4 regions of the Streptomyces sp. ITFR-16 genome follow, and region 3 is predicted to be linked to each of the others. Evidence: riboswitches for the same ligand, from Rfam matches in the RefSeq annotation. Region 3 holds a riboswitch; each other region holds the start of a gene.
What was found. A riboswitch is a leader RNA that binds a small molecule or an ion and turns the genes downstream of it on or off. The one in region 3 is predicted to bind cobalamin.
Positions count from the first base shown of each region.

Region 1: it holds a riboswitch for cobalamin, as region 3 does, so the genes downstream of both, RLT58_RS05260 (CoA-acylating methylmalonate-semialdehyde dehydrogenase) here and metE (5-methyltetrahydropteroyltriglutamate--homocysteine S-methyltransferase) in region 3, are expected to answer to the same signal.
Region 2: it holds a riboswitch for cobalamin, as region 3 does, so the genes downstream of both, RLT58_RS11605 (ribonucleoside-diphosphate reductase subunit alpha) here and metE (5-methyltetrahydropteroyltriglutamate--homocysteine S-methyltransferase) in region 3, are expected to answer to the same signal.
Region 4: it holds a riboswitch for cobalamin, as region 3 does, so the genes downstream of both, RLT58_RS28040 (cobalamin biosynthesis protein) here and metE (5-methyltetrahydropteroyltriglutamate--homocysteine S-methyltransferase) in region 3, are expected to answer to the same signal.

Region 1 is NZ_CP134609.1:1,154,033-1,156,223, forward strand. It holds gene RLT58_RS05260 (CoA-acylating methylmalonate-semialdehyde dehydrogenase) at 1-891, opposite strand, end outside; cobalamin riboswitch at 1,121-1,300, opposite strand; gene cobF (precorrin-6A synthase (deacetylating)) at 1,481-2,191, shown strand, end outside.
Region 2 is NZ_CP134609.1:2,646,311-2,648,501, forward strand. It holds gene mctP (monocarboxylate uptake permease MctP) at 1-345, shown strand, start outside; gene RLT58_RS11600 (GNAT family N-acetyltransferase) at 482-994, shown strand; cobalamin riboswitch at 1,047-1,184, shown strand; gene RLT58_RS11605 (ribonucleoside-diphosphate reductase subunit alpha) at 1,324-2,191, shown strand, end outside.
Region 3 is NZ_CP134609.1:7,702,503-7,704,693, reverse strand. It holds gene RLT58_RS34075 (3-hydroxybutyryl-CoA dehydrogenase) at 1-752, shown strand, start outside; cobalamin riboswitch at 916-1,132, shown strand; gene metE (5-methyltetrahydropteroyltriglutamate--homocysteine S-methyltransferase) at 1,294-2,191, shown strand, end outside.
Region 4 is NZ_CP134609.1:6,330,243-6,332,433, reverse strand. It holds gene RLT58_RS28050 (inorganic phosphate transporter) at 1-444, shown strand, start outside; gene RLT58_RS28045 (hypothetical protein) at 458-691, shown strand; cobalamin riboswitch at 852-984, shown strand; gene RLT58_RS28040 (cobalamin biosynthesis protein) at 1,129-2,121, shown strand; gene RLT58_RS28035 (cobyric acid synthase) at 2,118-2,191, shown strand, end outside.

The DNA of each region.
Region 1 (2,191 bases), 6.5 Mb from region 3:
GTCGGCGGTCTCCTCCCCGACGGGGACGGCGACGGAGATCGCCATGCAGCGCTCGCCGGCGGAGCCGTATCCGGCGCCGATCAGGGCGTCGGCGGCCTGGTCGAGGTCGGCGTCCGGCATCACGATCATGTGGTTCTTGGCGCCGCCGAAGCACTGGGCGCGCTTGCCGTGGGCGGCGGCGGTGGCATAGAGGTGCGCGGCGACGGGGGTGGAGCCGACGAAACCGAGCGCGCCCACCCTCGGGTCCTCCAGGAGTGTGTCGACCGCTTCCTTGCCGCCGTTGACGACGTTCAGCACGCCGGGCGGCAGACCGGCTTCCAGGAAGAGTTCGGCCAGCCGCAGCGGGACGGACGGGTCGCGCTCCGACGGCTTGAGGATGAAGGCGTTTCCGCAGGCGAGAGCGGGTGCCGCCTTCCAGAGCGGGATCATCGCGGGGAAGTTGAAGGGGGTGATCCCGGCGACCACACCGATCGGGGAGCGCAGCGAGTGCACGTCGATGCCGGTGCCGGCGTTGTCCGTGAACTCCCCCTTGAGCAGATGGGGAATCCCGGCGGCGAACTCGACGACTTCCAGGCCGCGTTGGATGTCCCCGTGCGCGTCGGCGACGGTCTTGCCGTGCTCCGACGACAGCAGGCGCGCCAGGGATTCGCGTTCCGCGTCGACGAGTTGGAGGAAGCGCAGCAGGACGCGGGCGCGCCGCTGGGGGTTCCACTGCCCCCACTCCCGCTGGGCGGTGACGGCGTCGGCGACGGCCGTCCCGGCGTCGGCGCGGCCCGCGAGCGGCACACGCGCCTGTACGGAACCGGTGTTGGGGTCGTGGATGTCGCCGAAGAGACCGGACGTACCGGCGGTGTGCTTCCCGCCGATGAAATGGGTGAGTTCACGGACCATGGGTGCCTGCTCTCGTCAGGTGGGATCCGGGGACGGCACGGCGAGCCGCCGGCCCGCGCGCAGAGAGGCGGGCGCGGTGCCGGGGAATGCCGTGGGACAGCGGACAGTGGGGCCGGAGGGCCTCGGAGGTCTACGGGCGCGCAGGGATGTGCGCGCGCCCCGCCGGATCACCAGGGTCGTGTGTGTGCGTACGGACCGGTGCCATGCGTGTCGTCTCCATCCTCGTGGAAAACACGGAACCGTCCGCGGCCGGTATCCTGACTCCCGGATCTCCGCGCGCCGCCCGCCTTCCCGGCAGTACCTCGCCAGTGGCGTGTGGATGGCAGCACACTCCCCGGTCACAGTGGCGGGACCGTGCCGGATTCACACCGGCTTCCCTGCACCGCGGACCTTGTCCCCCGAAGATATAGTTGGACGTCCTACTAAGTCCACCCCGCCACTCGCGACGCGTGGCAGCCGGGGCCCCGCCCCGCGCGGCCCACCCGGCGCCGGACCGGAAAGGCCGTGTACGCATGCGCATCCGCCCCGAAGCGGACCCGCTCGCCCCGGATCCGCACCGCGCCCTGCGGACGGCCACCGGGAGCAGCGCATGAGTACCGCCGCCCGGCATCTCCTCGTCATCGGGATCGGCGCCGGCGACCCCGACCACCTCACGCTCGGCGCCGTGCGCGCCATGCGCAGGGCCGATGTCTTCTTCGTACTCGGCAAGGGCCGGGAGAAATCCGCCCTCACCCGGTTGCGGCGGGACGTGCTCGATGAGCATCTCCCGGGGCCGTACCGCGTCGTCGAGGCCGAGGACCCCTGGCGCGACCGCCGCCAGGCATCGGACGCGGGATACACCGACGCCGTGCGCGACTGGCGCCGGCGCCGCGCCGACCTCTGCGCCCGGCTGATCCGCGAGGAGTTGGCGCCCGGACAGTGCGGGGCGTTCCTGGTGTGGGGCGACCCGTCGCTGTACGACAGTACGCTCGGCATCCTGGAGGACATCGGGGCCCGCGGGGAGGTGGACTTCACCTGCGAGGTGGTCCCCGGCATCAGCAGCGTCTCCGCCCTCGCCGCCCGCCACCGCATCACCCTCAACCGGGTCGGCCGCCCCGTCCACATCACCCCGGGGCGACGCCTCGCCGAGGGCCTTCCGCCCGACGACTCCGACATCGTCGTCATGCTCGACGCCCACGAGTCCTTCGGGCAGTTGGCGGGCAGCGGCGTCTGGATCCACTGGGGCGCCTACCTCGGCACGCCGGACGAAATCCTGATCGCCGGCCCCCTCGACGAGGTCGCCGACCGCATCCGGCACACA
Region 2 (2,191 bases), 5.1 Mb from region 3:
GGCCTGTTCACCCGCTGGTTCCACCGCTGGGCGCTGCTCGCCGGCTGGGCGGTCGGCATGATCTACGGGACGGCCGCCGCCTACGGGGTCGCGAGCCCCACCCAGAAGCACTTCGGCGGGTCCTCCAAGGAGATCCCGGGCCTCGGCGAGATCGGCTACATCGGCCTGACGGCCTTCGTGCTGAACATCGTGGTCACCGTGGTCCTGACCTTCGTCCTGAACGCCGTGAAGGCGCCCGCCGGGGTCGACGAGACCGCTCCGGGCGACTACACCGCGGACGCGGGCGACCCGGGCGTGCAGACGGAGCTCCCGCCGGCCACGGCGGGTGCGCCGGGCGGCCACTGACGGCACCGCGACGGGCCGTCGCGCCCCCTCCGCACGCGCGGAGGGGGCGCGGCGGCCCGTCCGCGCGTCCAAGCGCTCGGAGTGCCGGCGCAAATCGCTTGCGGGCCCGGCCCGGGCGTGCGGCAGACTTCCGCCCATGGACATAACGATCCGGCCGGTCGAGCCCGCCGAGCACACGGTCCTCGGCGAGATCACCGCCGAGGCCTATCTCGGGGACGGCCTCCTCGACTTCGGCGCCGACGACCCGTATCTGGTGAAGCTGCGCGATGTCCCCCGCCGGGCCGCCGAGGCCGAGGTGCTGGTGGCGGCCGACACGCGGGGCCGCGTCCTGGGCGGGGTGACCTACGCCCCGCCGGGCAACCCCTGGTGCGACATCGCCGCGCCCGACGAAGCCGAATTCCGGATGCTGGCGGTCTCCCGCGAGGCCCGGGGAGCGGGAGCGGGTGAGGCGCTGGTACGGGCCTGTATCGAGCGCGCACGAGCCACCCCGGGCGTCACCGGGATCGTCCTGTCGACGCAGCCGGCGATGCACGGTGCCCATAGAATCTACGGGCGCCTCGGCTTCGTCCGGACCCCCGAGAGGGACTGGAATCCGATCGAGGACCTGAAGCTGCTGACGTACCGCCTGGAGCTCCGGCCCCTGGTGTGAGCGCGCACTGAGATCTCGTACGACACAACATGTGGGGGCTGCCGCATCCGGCGGCCCCCACATGTATGCTCGTGCTCGCTGTCGCCGCAGGGAAATCCGGTGCGAATCCGGAACTGTCCCGCAACGGTGTATTCGGTGTGCTTTTGTGCACCCGTCAGTCCGAGGACCTGCCGACAGCGCATCCGGCTCGACCGAACCGGATGCCCAGACGTCCGGGCCTCGCGGATGGGCCGGTGGACGCCGCACGGAGTGCTGCCCTGCCCGGGTCCCGCTCCGCCCGGCTGCCCCCGCTCCCCGCCGGCCCCGAGCCGAGCGAGGGAGAGCACCACGTGACCATCGCGCCAGCCGATCCGGTTTCAGCGGCCGAGTCCGAAGCAGCCGAGGCCGAAGCGGTCCGGTCCGCCGGACCCGCGAAGGACGGACCGGGCACCGCACTGCTGCGGACCCTGACCGACCTCACCGCCGATCTGCCCGACACCGACCCCGGACGCGTCGCCGCCGCAGCCCTGCGCGGCCGCAACGCCCGGTCGGACGAGGCCGAGCTGTGTTCGCTGGCCACCGAGGCCGCCGCGGGCCTGATCTCCGAGGACCCCGCGTACTCCCGGCTCGCCGCCCGTCTCCTCACCCGCACCATCGCGGACGAGGCGGCCGGGCAGGGCGCGACGTCGTTCTCCGCCTCGGTCGCCGTCGGACACCGTGAGGGCCTGATCGCGGACCGCACCGCCGCGTTCGTGACGCTCCACGCGCAGGCCCTGGACGCGCTGATCGGGCAGTCGCTCGCGGACGGCGCCGACGACCGCTTCGGCTACTTCGGCCTGCGCACCCTGCACAGCCGCTATCTGCTGCGCCACCCGCACACCCGCCAGGTCATCGAGACCCCGCAGCACTTCATGCTGCGGGTCGCCGCCGGGCTCGCGGAGGACGAATCCGAGCGCGCGCTCGGCGAGGTCGCCGCGCTGTACGGGCTGATGAGCCGGCTGGACTACCTGCCCTCCTCCCCCACGCTCTTCAACTCCGGCACCCGCCACCCGCAGATGTCCTCCTGCTATCTGCTGGACTCGCCGCTGGACGAGCTGGACTCGATCTACGACCGCTACCACCAGGTCGCGCGGCTCTCCAAGCACGCCGGCGGCATCGGCCTCTCGTACTCCCGCATCCGTGCCCGCGGTTCGCTGATCCGCGGCACCAACGGCCACT
Region 3 (2,191 bases):
CCGCCCGGGCCGCCCGCGAACGTGTGGCCGTCTCCCTCGGACGCGCGGTGCGGCGGGGCAAGCTGGACCGGGTGAGCGCCGAGGACGCCCTCGCCCGGATGATCTTCACCGGCAGCCTGGACGACCTGGCCGACCGTCAGCTCGTCGTCGAGGCCGTCGTGGAGAACACCGAGGTGAAGACGGAGATCTTCGCGGCCCTCGACAAGATCGTCGAGGACCCCGGGGCCGTGCTCGCCACCAACACCTCCTCCATCCCCGTGATGCGGCTGGGCATGGCCACCGGGCGCGCCGACCGCGTGCTGGGACTGCACTTCTTCAACCCGGCCCCCGTCCTGCCCCTGGTGGAGGTGGTCTCCTCGCTGCACACCTCCGGGGAGGTCATCGCCTCCGTACGGCACTTCGCCGAGCACACCCTCGGCAAGACGGTCGTCCGGTCTCAGGACCGGGCGGGGTTCGTCGTCAACGCCCTGCTCATCCCCTACCTCCTCGCCGCGATCCGGATGGCGGAGTCGGGGTTCGCCACGGCCGCCGATGTGGACGCGGGCATGGAGCTGGGCTGCGCGCACCCGATGGGACCGCTGAAGCTCGCCGATCTGATCGGCCTGGACACGGTCGCCTCCATCGCCGCATCCCTCTACGACGAATTCAAGGAACCCCTGTACGCCCCGCCGCCGCTGCTCCAGCGCATGGTGGAGGCGGGGCTGCTGGGCCGCAAGAGCGGCCGGGGGTTCCACCTGTACGACCGGGGCTGAGGGGCCCGGGTCCACCGCCGGGCCGAGGGGCCCGCGGTGCTGTGGAGAGGGGCGTACGGCGGCAAGGGATCCGTCGTACGCCCCCTCGGCGTGCCCGGCCCCCGGCGTCTCATTCCATGTTCCGGAATGTGAACAGTGGCGTGGCGGGGGTGGCACACCCTCTAGGGTGGTCCGTGCAGCTGGTTCGCCCTGTCCGCCAGGCAGGAGCGTCGTAAGAGGGAACCCGGTGGGAATCCGGGACTGCCCCGCAGCGGTGAGTGGGAACGACCGCCGTCATCAGCACTGGATCCGCCCGGATCCGGGAAGCGACGGCCAGTAGGAGTCTGCCCCGGCAGACGTGCCCGCGAGTCCGAAGACCTGCCCGTTGCCCGCACACGACCATTCGTGTGCGGATATCCCGGTGACCTCGTGGGCGGGTCGGCGTACACATCAGACGGAGAGACCGCACCGTACGGGTGCCGGAATCCGTCCGGTTCGTCATCCCTTCGCGTCCGCGTCCCGTCCCGGGATGTTCAGGAGTCATCTCGCGAAGGAGATTTCCGTGACAGCGAAGCCCGCAGCCGCGGCAGCACGAGCCACCGTGTACGGCTACCCCCGCCAGGGTCCGAACCGGGAACTGAAGAAGGCCATCGAGGGCTACTGGAAGGGCCGGGTCACCGCCGACGCCCTCCGGGAGACGGCGGCCGGTCTGCGCCGCTCCCACTGGCGGCAGCTGGCCGACGCCGGTGTCCACGAGGTGCCCACCGGTGACTTCTCGTACTACGACCACGTCCTGGACACCAGCGTCATGGTCGGTGCGATCCCGCCCCGGCACCGCGAGGCCGTCGCCTCCGACGCGCTCGACGGGTACTTCGCGATGGCCCGCGGGACCCAGGACGTGGCTCCGCTGGAGATGACCAAGTGGTTCGACACCAACTACCACTACCTCGTCCCCGAACTCGGCCCGGACACCGTCTTCACCGCCGACTCCGCCAGGCAGGTCACCGAGCTGAGGGAAGCCCTCGCGCTCGGCCACACCGCCCGCCCGGTGCTCGTCGGCCCTGTCACGTATCTGCTGCTGGCCAAGCCCGCCCCCGGGGTGGCCGCCGACTTCGAACCGCTCACCCTGCTCGACCGGCTGCTGCCGGTCTACGCGGAGGTGCTCGCCGATCTGCGGGCCGCCGGCGCGGAGTGGGTACAGCTCGACGAGCCCGCCCTGGTCCAGGACCGGACGCCGGCCGAGCTGAACGCCGCCGCCCGCACCTACCGTGACCTCGGCGCGCTGACCGACCGTCCCAAGCTGCTCGTCGCCTCCTACTTCGACCGGCTCGGGGAGGCGCTGCCCGTCCTGGCGAAGGCCCCGGTCGAGGGCCTGGCGCTGGACTTCACCGACGAGGCGGCCGCCAACCTGGACGACCTCGCCGCCGTCGGCGGACTGCCCGGCAAGCGGCTCGTCGCCG
Region 4 (2,191 bases), 1.4 Mb from region 3:
TCCTCGCACCTCGGCTTCTCCCTCTCCACCACCCAGTCCTGCTCCGGCGCCGTGATGGGCGCGGGCCTCGGACGCAAGGGGGGCGTGGTCCGCTGGTCCACCGCCACCCGGATGTTCGTCGCCTGGGGCCTGACCCTGCCGGCCGCCGGACTGGTCGGCGCGGGAGCCGAGTTCCTCACCAAGCAGGGCACCTGGGGCGTCGTGGTCGTCGCGGCGCTGCTGATCGCGGGCTCCGGCGCGATCTGGGTGCTCTCCCGCCGCAAGCCGGTCGGCCACGGGGACGTCGCACCGGACGCGGAACCCGCGGGCGTCGTCACCACCGCCATCGCGGCCGTCAGCCCGCCGCCCACCGCGGCGGCCCAGGCGCAGGCCCACGACCTCACGGCCACCATCCCGGCCCCCGCCGCCCCTGTGACCGACCCGGCCCGACCGGCCACGGTGTAAGGACGAAGGACACATGCACATCGACTGGGCAGCCCTCGGCACCGTCTTCGGCGTCTCTCTCGTCGCCACCGTCGGCCTGGTGGGCCTCTTCACCCTCGGCATCGTCGGACTCTCCAAGCAGCCCGGACCCGCCACGGAGGGCGGACAGCCGGGCGGGTCGCTCCTGATGGCCCGCGCGGGCGCGTACGTCTGCTTCGGGCTGTGCGCCGCGGCGGTCGCGTACGGCATCTATCTGATCGTCGCCTGAGGCCCGCCGGCCTCTCCCCGCTCCTCCCCGTCGGGCCGGACACACCGCGTGTGTGTCCGGCCCGATGTGTGTCTACGCACACTGCGCCGTCGCAGGTCAACGGCAGGTTGACGGGTGTTCGCGGAGCGTGGTGGACTGCCGGAGCCATTACGGCGACAGCAGAGGAAGCCGGTGCGAATCCGGCGCGGTCCCGCCACTGTCACCGGGGAGCAGTCCCCCACCACCGGAAGTCACGGTTCGCGCGAGCGGACTGGAAGACCGGGGGAACTGCGGATCCGGAAGCCAGGAGACTCTCGTCGCCGGTCACGTCGAACCAGGGCGCGGACCCTGAGTGAGGACATATCGCCATGCCCGGCCGCCGTGCGTCCGTCCCTGTGCCCTTCCCGCCAGCAGTTGCCCGTACGAAGGTCCTCCGAGGCGCGACGGCCGGCTGAACCGTGCGTGCCGATCGCATTTTCGCGTACGGCGCCACGGCCGGTCTGATCGGCGATCTGCTGCTCGGTGACCCCCGCAGGGGGCACCCGGTCGCCGCCTTCGGGCGGGCCGCGGCGGGCGTCGAACGCCGGCTGTGGCGCGACCACCGCGGGTGGGGCGCGCTGCACACCCTGCTCTGCGCCGGAGGCGCCGCCGGGGGCGCCGCGCTGGCCGCCCGCGCCCTGCGGCGCCACCCCGCCGCCTCCGTCGCGCTGACCGCCGCCGCCACCTGGTCCGTCGTCGGCGGTACGTCCCTGGGGCGCGAGGCCCGCGCCATCGGCGGCGCGCTCGCCGCCGGGGACGTCGAACTCGCCCGGGAGCGGCTGCCGCACCTGTGCGGCCGCGACCCGCAGTCCCTGGACGGGCCACAGATCGCCCGCGCCGTCGTGGAGTCCGTCGCCGAGAACACCTCGGACGCCGTGGTCGGCGCCCTGGTCTGGGGCGCGCTCGGCGGCGTCCCCGGGCTCGTCGGCTTCCGCGCCGTCAACACGCTCGACGCGATGGTCGGCCACCGGTCGCCCCGCCATCTGCGCTACGGCTGGGCCTCGGCCCGCCTCGACGACCTCGCGGGCTGGCCGGGCGCCCGGCTGACGGCCCTGCTCGCCGTGGCCGCCGGGGGACGGCCACGGGAGGCGGTCCGGGCCTGGCGGGCCGACGCGGCCAAGCACCCCAGCCCCAACGCGGGCCCGGTGGAAGCCTCGTTCGCCGGCGCGCTCGGCGTACGCCTGGGCGGGACTCTCGCCTACGGCGGCCGGGTCGAGCACCGCCCCGTCCTCAACGGCGGGACGGGCCGGGCGGTGGAGACCGCCGACATCGAACGGGCCGTACGCCTCTCGCGCCGGGTCGGCGCGCTCGCCCTCGGCGTCAGCGTGGCGGCCCGCCTCGGTGCGGGACTCGCCGCCCGCCGCCTCACCCGTACCCCAGATGCACAGGTCCCAGGACGGAGAGCGGTATGAGCGGTGGGCTGCTGGTGGCCGGCACCACATCGGACGCGGGCAAGAGCGTCGTCACGGCGGGCATCTGCCG